One region of the Streptomyces sp. NPDC087906 genome, then DNA from elsewhere that is predicted to be linked to it. Evidence: predicted binding sites of a transcription regulator. Region 1 holds the regulator's gene; the other holds the start of a gene.
What was found. Region 1 encodes HspR, which represses chaperone genes until heat shock. Its sites were predicted from a motif close to TTGAGNNNNNNNNNCTCAA; they were not measured.
Positions count from the first base shown of each region.

Region 2: lon (endopeptidase La) is a predicted target of HspR. The motif match lies at 1,428-1,446, and genes of this name have one in related genera.

Region 1 is NZ_JBVJLC010000001.1:426,469-429,872, forward strand. It holds gene grpE (nucleotide exchange factor GrpE) at 1-599, shown strand, start outside; gene dnaJ (molecular chaperone DnaJ) at 645-1,835, shown strand; gene ACZ63I_RS01850 (heat shock protein transcriptional repressor HspR) at 1,840-2,310, shown strand; gene ACZ63I_RS01855 (helix-turn-helix transcriptional regulator) at 2,368-3,345, opposite strand.
Region 2 is NZ_JBVJLC010000008.1:164,076-167,479, forward strand. It holds gene ACZ63I_RS23895 (GNAT family N-acetyltransferase) at 1-109, opposite strand, end outside; gene ACZ63I_RS23900 (YfbM family protein) at 300-803, opposite strand; gene ACZ63I_RS23905 (DUF4259 domain-containing protein) at 838-1,266, opposite strand; gene lon (endopeptidase La) at 1,469-3,404, shown strand, end outside.

The sequences.
Region 1 (3,404 bases):
ACGCCGCCGAGCCGGACTCCGACAAGGAGCCGGGCCCGGCGGCCCCGGCCGGGGACGCAGCACAGCAGATCGCTCTGACAGCCCAGTTGGACCAGGCCCGGATGGCGCTCGGTGAGCGCACGGCGGACCTCCAGCGGCTGCAGGCGGAGTACCAGAACTACCGCCGTCGGGTGGAGCGGGACCGGATCCAGGTCAAGGAGATCGCCGTCGCGAATCTGCTGACCGAACTCCTCCCCGTGCTCGACGACATCGGCCGGGCGCGTGACCACGACGAACTCGTCGGCGGCTTCAAGTCCGTCGGTGAGTCGCTGGAGAACGTGGCGGCCAAGCTCGGACTGCAGACGTTCGGCAAGGAGGGCGAGCCCTTCGACCCGACGATCCACGAGGCGCTGATGCACTCGTATGCGCCGGATGTCACGGAGACGACGTGCGTCGCGATCCTGCAGCCTGGGTACCGGTTCGGCGAGCGGACCATCAGGCCCGCGCGGGTCGCGGTGGCCGAGCCCCAGCCGGGGGCCCAGCCGAAGGCGGCCGACGAGCAGGGCAACCCGGCCGGTGACGTCGACAGCAAGGAGAGCGGTGGCCCGGACGAGGGCTGACGCGGTAGTGACAGCAGTGACAGGCGGAGAGGAGGGACGTCGGGAATGAGCACGAAGGACTTCGTGGAGAAGGACTACTACAAGGTTCTCGGCGTCCCCAAGGACGCCACAGAGGCCGAGATCAAGAAGGCGTACCGGAAGCTCGCCCGCGAGTTCCACCCGGACGCCAACAAGGGCGACGCCAAGGCCGAGGACCGCTTCAAGGAGATCTCCGAGGCCAACGACGTACTGGGCGACGCGAAGCGCCGCAAGGAGTACGACGAGGCGCGCGCCCTGTTCGGCAACGGCGGCTTCCGTCCGGGCCCCGGCGCGGGCGGCGGTTCGTTCAACTTCGACCTGGGGGACCTCTTCGGAGGCGGCCCGCAGGGCGGCGGCGGACAGCAGCCCGGCGGCGCCGGCGGTTTCGGCGGCGGCCTCGGGGACGTGTTCGGCGGTCTGTTCAACAGGGGCGGCGCGGGCACGCGTACGCAGCCGCGCCGCGGCCAGGACATCGAGTCCGAGGTGACGCTCAGCTTCACCGAGGCGGTCGACGGGTCCACGGTCCCGCTGCGGATGTCCAGCCAGGCGCCCTGCAAGGCGTGTTCGGGCACCGGCGACAAGAACGGCACCCCCAGGGTCTGCCCGACCTGTGTCGGCACGGGCCAGGTCTCGCGCGGCACCGGCGGCGGATTCTCGCTGACCGACCCGTGCGTGGACTGCAAGGGCCGCGGGCTCATCGCCCAGGACCCCTGCGAGGTCTGCAAGGGCAGCGGGCGCGCCAAGTCGTCGCGGTCCATCCAGGTCCGCATCCCGGCGGGCGTCAGTGACGGGCAGCGGATCAGGCTGCGCGGCAAGGGCACCCCGGGCGAGCGGGGCGGCCCGGCCGGCGATCTGTACGTGGTCGTGCATGTGCACGCCCACCCGGTGTTCGGCCGCAAGGGCGACAACCTCACCGTCACCGTGCCCGTCACCTTCGCGGAGGCGGCGCTCGGCGGCGAGGTGAAGGTGCCGACCCTGGGCGGTCCCGCAGTGACCCTGAAACTCCCGGCCGGCACCCCCAACGGCCGGACCATGCGCGCCCGCGGCAAGGGCGCGGTACGTAAGGACGGCACGCGCGGCGACCTGCTGGTCACCGTCGAGGTGGTCGTCCCCAAGGACCTCGGCGCGCAGGCACGTGACGCGCTGGAGGCCTATCGGAAGGCGACCGGAGACGAGGACCCGCGGGCGGAGTTGTTCCAGGCCGCGAAGGGAGCATGACGTCATGGACAGGGACGGTCGGCGCAGCCGGCCCTCGGCGTTCACGAGGGCCTACGAACTGACCGAGGAGACGCCGGTGTACGTCATCTCGGTGGCGGCCCAGCTCTCCGGTCTGCACCCGCAGACACTCAGGCAGTACGACCGGCTCGGCCTGGTCTCCCCGGACCGCACGGCGGGCCGGGGCCGGCGTTACTCGGCCCGCGACATCGAACTGCTCCGCCAGGTGCAGCAGTTGTCGCAGGACGAGGGCATCAACCTCGCCGGTATCAAGCGCATCATCGAGCTGGAGAACCAGGTCGCCGCGCTCCAGGCCAGGGTCGCCGAGCTGGCGGCTGCCGTGGACGGCGCCGCTGCCGCGATGCAGCAGCGCGAGGCGCAGGTGCACGCGTCGTACCGCCGGGACCTCGTGCCGTACCAGGACGTGCAGTCGGCGTCGGCGCTGGTGGTGTGGCGCCCGAAGCGGGCCACGGACTGAGCCGCCGCCCGGACAAGCGAACGGCTACTGGACTGGGCCCCGCCACCACGGCGGGGCTCAGTCCAGTTCGCGTTCCTCGCACGTCGCCCACCAGTGGGTGAGCTGGTAGACCGTACGGAAGCCCAACCGCCCCCGCAGGTCCGTCAGATGGGCGTTGACCGTACGGGCGCTGTAGCCCAGGGTCTTGGCGATCTGCTGCTGGTCGTGGCCCGCGCACAGTTCGCGCAGGATGGCGCGCTGGAGCTGCGTGCTGACCACGGGGGCGCCGGACGGCGCGGGTGCCAGCCACTCGTCGGCCCGTACCCACTGCTGCTCGAAGACATCGGCGAGGAAGGCGCAGACGGCGGGGTCCCGCACCTGCCAGGCCCCTTCGGCGGCCGGGCGGCCCTCCAGCCGGTCCACCAGGAAGGCCAGTCTGCGGTCGAAGATGATCATCAGCAGGAACGGGCTGGCCAGCGTGCGGAACTGGCCGCCCTTCGGCCGCAGCGTCCTGACCCGCTCGTGGACGGCCGGGTTGGTCTTGTTGCTCGCGCGGTAGAGCGTGCGGACCGACACGCCGCGCTCCAGCAGCTCGGTGTCCCGGCCCTCCGCCAAGGCCAGAGAACGGCGCGTACGGGGCCCCGGCTGGGCGCAGAGCATTTCCTCCCGCGCGCTGTCGCAGGCGGCAGCTATGGACCGGTTGACGGCGTCCTTGCCCTCCACGAAGAGCGCGCCGGGCGAAGGAGCGGCACCGGGGCGGGCTGCGGCGTGGCGTGCGCGCAAGTCGTCCACGGCGGAGTGCAGTTCGGCGACGAGTCCGACGGAGTGGGTCAGGGCGTCCCGTACGGATCCGCGCAGCCGGTGCTCCACGTTGTCCAGGTCCAGCACGCTGACGAGGCCGCTCGCCGGGTCCGTACGGGCGATTCCGCGGCTGTGCAGGGCCGCGAGGCCCTCGGTGTCGGGCGGTACGTTCTCACCGGCCGCCAGGCGCGCGTACAACTCCCGTGCCGCGAGGGGCAGCAGGCTGTCTCGCGCGGGCTCGGCTTCTCGCGCCATCCGCCGTTGTCCCCACCTTCCAAAACCGGAACTTCTGACGTGCGAAGCGTCCGCCGTCT
Region 2 (3,404 bases), on a different contig from region 1:
TCCCGGTGGTGGCGCCGGCGTCGGCAGCCGCCGTTTCGAGGGTGCGCATCACGAGCCGGCCGAGGCCCTTTCTGCGATGTCCCGCGTCCGTCTCGACCTGGTCGACCACGGCACTCTCCCCGGCCAGCCCGACCTGCCCCCGCGCGGCCGGCTCTGGCAGAACTTGCCGCAGTACGTGCCCCGGCTGTCCGACGTCGATGCGACAGCCCCGGGGTTGCTCGACGGGAGTCGCTGTGGAACGGGAGACGGCCGCGGGCCCGGCCACTCGCGGCGCCGGTGTCCGGTCGTGGCGGCGGCCGTCAGTCCAGCCAGATGACCATGGCGTCCCCTGCGTGGGCCGCTGCCTGGAAGAACCGAGCCAACGCCTGGTAGTGGCTGGTCACGGAGTCGAGCGCCTCTCCGCGCTCCCAGACGATCGTGGGGTAGATGTCGGCCTTGGCGAGGTCCGCCGGACCCACACCTTCGACGAGCGTCTCGTGAGGGGTGGCGGCGAGTGCCGTGGCCGCGACGCTGACGCGTTCCGGGCTGAGAAAGCGGGGCGGCCCGTAGCCCCAGTCCGCAGCATCCGGTATCTGTTCCTCGCCGTGAATGATGTCGACGGGGAAGTCCACGCGGCGCAGCAGGAAGTCGAGCGCGTGCCACATCTTGTCGACGTCGTGGCAGCGCGCTTCGGACGATTCTGGTCTTGCTTCCGCCTCCGCCTCGATGAATTCATAGACGAACTCCTGCGCCCGGTCGGGGTCCTGGAGGGCCCGGTCGAGCTCGGCAGCGGTCAGGCGGGCGTACTCGCCGATGATGCTCATGGCCGGATGCTAAGGGCGGCCACTGACAGGCAGGTCAGGACAGGCGGAGCTGTTCGCCCGCCGGATCCGGCGCGAGTGCGGTCCGCAGCCGGTCGATGCCCGCCCGCCAGGGGCCGGCCTCCGCCTCCTCTTCCCACAGCTCAAGGAGTTCCGACGGCTCGCTCGCGACGCGATCGAGGCTCCGGAGGGCGAGGGCGCGCAGCCCGGTGAGGTCGGGGAGAGGCTTCTCCGGTCCGTAGTGAGAGTGCGCGGGCTCCCCGCCGGGACACTGCGCGGCGACCAGGGCCGCCGCCGCGACGGCCTCGTCGGCGACGTCCGCGTCGAGGTAGTCGGCGGTGTCGGCGACCCGGGTGAGCGCGTCCCTGACCAGCTCCTGGCGCGCGTCGGGGGCGGTGTCGTCGAGCTTGCCGCACCAGTCGGCGGCGGTGTCGTTGTCGAACGGGCCGATGTCCCAGGTGCCCATGTGTTCCTCCTGATCACGATGGCGTGCGGGCATCGTGGCAGGCACCACTGACAGTGGCGTCCGGCGCCGGACATCAGCGCCGTGACGAGGGGATTCGCGGGGTCGGACCGCTATCGCTCAGAGCGAACGGCCGTTGGGGAACATTGGCGGGCTCACTTGCATTGAGTCCACATAGCTCAACCTAACTGCCGAAGGGGAGATCATGGCCTCCATTTCCACCCCGCTCACGCTTCCCGTGCTGCCGCTCGACGACGAGGTCGTGCTGCCCGGCATGGTGGTTCCGCTCGACCTGTCCGACGCCGAGGTCCGCGCCGCCGTGGAGGCCGCTCAGGCCGCCGCGCGTTCGGGTGGGGCCGGTGCCGGGAAGCCTCAGGTGCTGCTGGTGCCACGGATCGACGGGTCGTACGCCGCGACCGGTGTGCTCGGCACCGTCGAGCAGGTGGGCCGGCTGTCCGACGGGGATCCCGGTGCGCTGATCCGCGGCAGAGGCCGCGTACAGATCGGCTCCGGTACGAGCGGACCCGGCGCCGCCCTCTGGGTCGAGGGCATCGCCGTCGACGAAGTGACCCCCGACCCGCTGCCCGGCTCGGTCACCGAACTGATCAAGGAATACAAGGCGCTCGCCACCGACTGGCTGAAGAAGCGCGGCGCCTGGCAGGTCGTGGACCGCGTCCAGCAGATCGACGGCGTGTCCGCGCTCGCCGACAACGCCGGTTACTCGCCCTTCCTGTCCACCGCCCAGAAGGTGGAGCTGCTGGAGACCACCGACCCGGTGGCCCGGCTGAAGCTCGCCATCAGCCAGCTCCGCGAGCACCTCGCCGAGCAGGACGTCGCCGAGTCCATCGCCAAGGACGTCCAGGAAGGCGTCGACAAGCAGCAGCGCGACTTCCTGCTGCGCCGCCAGCTCGAAGCCGTGCGCAAGGAACTGCGCGAGCTGAACGGCGAGGGCGACGAGGACGAGTCGGACGACTACCGCACCCGCGTCGAGGCCGCCGATCTCCCGGAGAAGGTGCGCGAAGCCGCGCTGAAGGAGGTCGAGAAGCTGGAGCGCTCGTCGGACCAGAGCCCCGAGGGCTCCTGGATCCGCACCTGGCTGGACACCGTCCTCGAACTGCCGTGGAACGAGCGCACCGAGGACGCGTACGACATCCAGGGCGCCAAGACGATCCTCGACGCCGAGCACGCGGGCCTGGAGGACGTCAAGGAGCGCATCACCGAATACCTGGCGGTGCGCAAGCGCAGGGCCGACCGCGGGCTCGGTGTGGTCGGCGGCCGGCGCGGCGGCGCCGTCCTGGCCCTCGTCGGGCCGCCCGGTGTCGGAAAAACCTCGCTCGGGGAATCCGTCGCGCACTCCATGGGACGCAAGTTCGTCCGGGTCGCGCTCGGCGGTGTCCGGGACGAGGCGGAGATCCGAGGGCACCGGCGCACCTACGTCGGCGCGCTGCCCGGCCGTATCGTCCGGGCGATCAAGGAGGCCGGTTCGATGAACCCGGTCGTCCTGCTGGACGAGATCGACAAGGTCGGCTCGGACTACCGCGGCGACCCGGCCGCCGCCCTGCTCGAAGTCCTGGACCCGGCGCAGAACCACACGTTCCGCGACCACTACCTGGAGGTCGAGCTGGACCTGTCCGACGTGGTGTTCCTCGCCACCGCCAACGTCCTAGAAGCCATCCCCGAGGCCCTGCTCGACCGGATGGAGCTGGTCAGGCTCGACGGTTACACCGAGGACGAGAAGGTCGTCATCGCCCGCGACCACCTGCTGCCCCGGCAGTTGGAGCGCGCGGGCCTGGAGACCGGCGAGGTCACCCTGGAGGACGGCGCCCTGCGCAAGCTGGCGGGCGAGTACACCCGCGAGGCGGGCGTACGGAACCTGGAGCGCGGCATCGCGCGGCTGCTCCGCAAGGTGGCGGCCCAGCACGAACTCGGCGAGCGCGAGCTGCCGTTCAGTGTCGGACCCGACGACCTGCGCGGCCTGATCGGCCGGCCGCACCACGTGCCCGAGTCGGCGCAGGACCCGGCCGAGCGGCGCACGGCGGTGCCGGGCGTGGCCACCGGCCTCGCGGTCACCGGCGCCGGCGGTGACGTCCTGTTCGTCGAGGCGTCGCTGGCCGACCCGGAGACGGGCGGCTCGGGTCTGA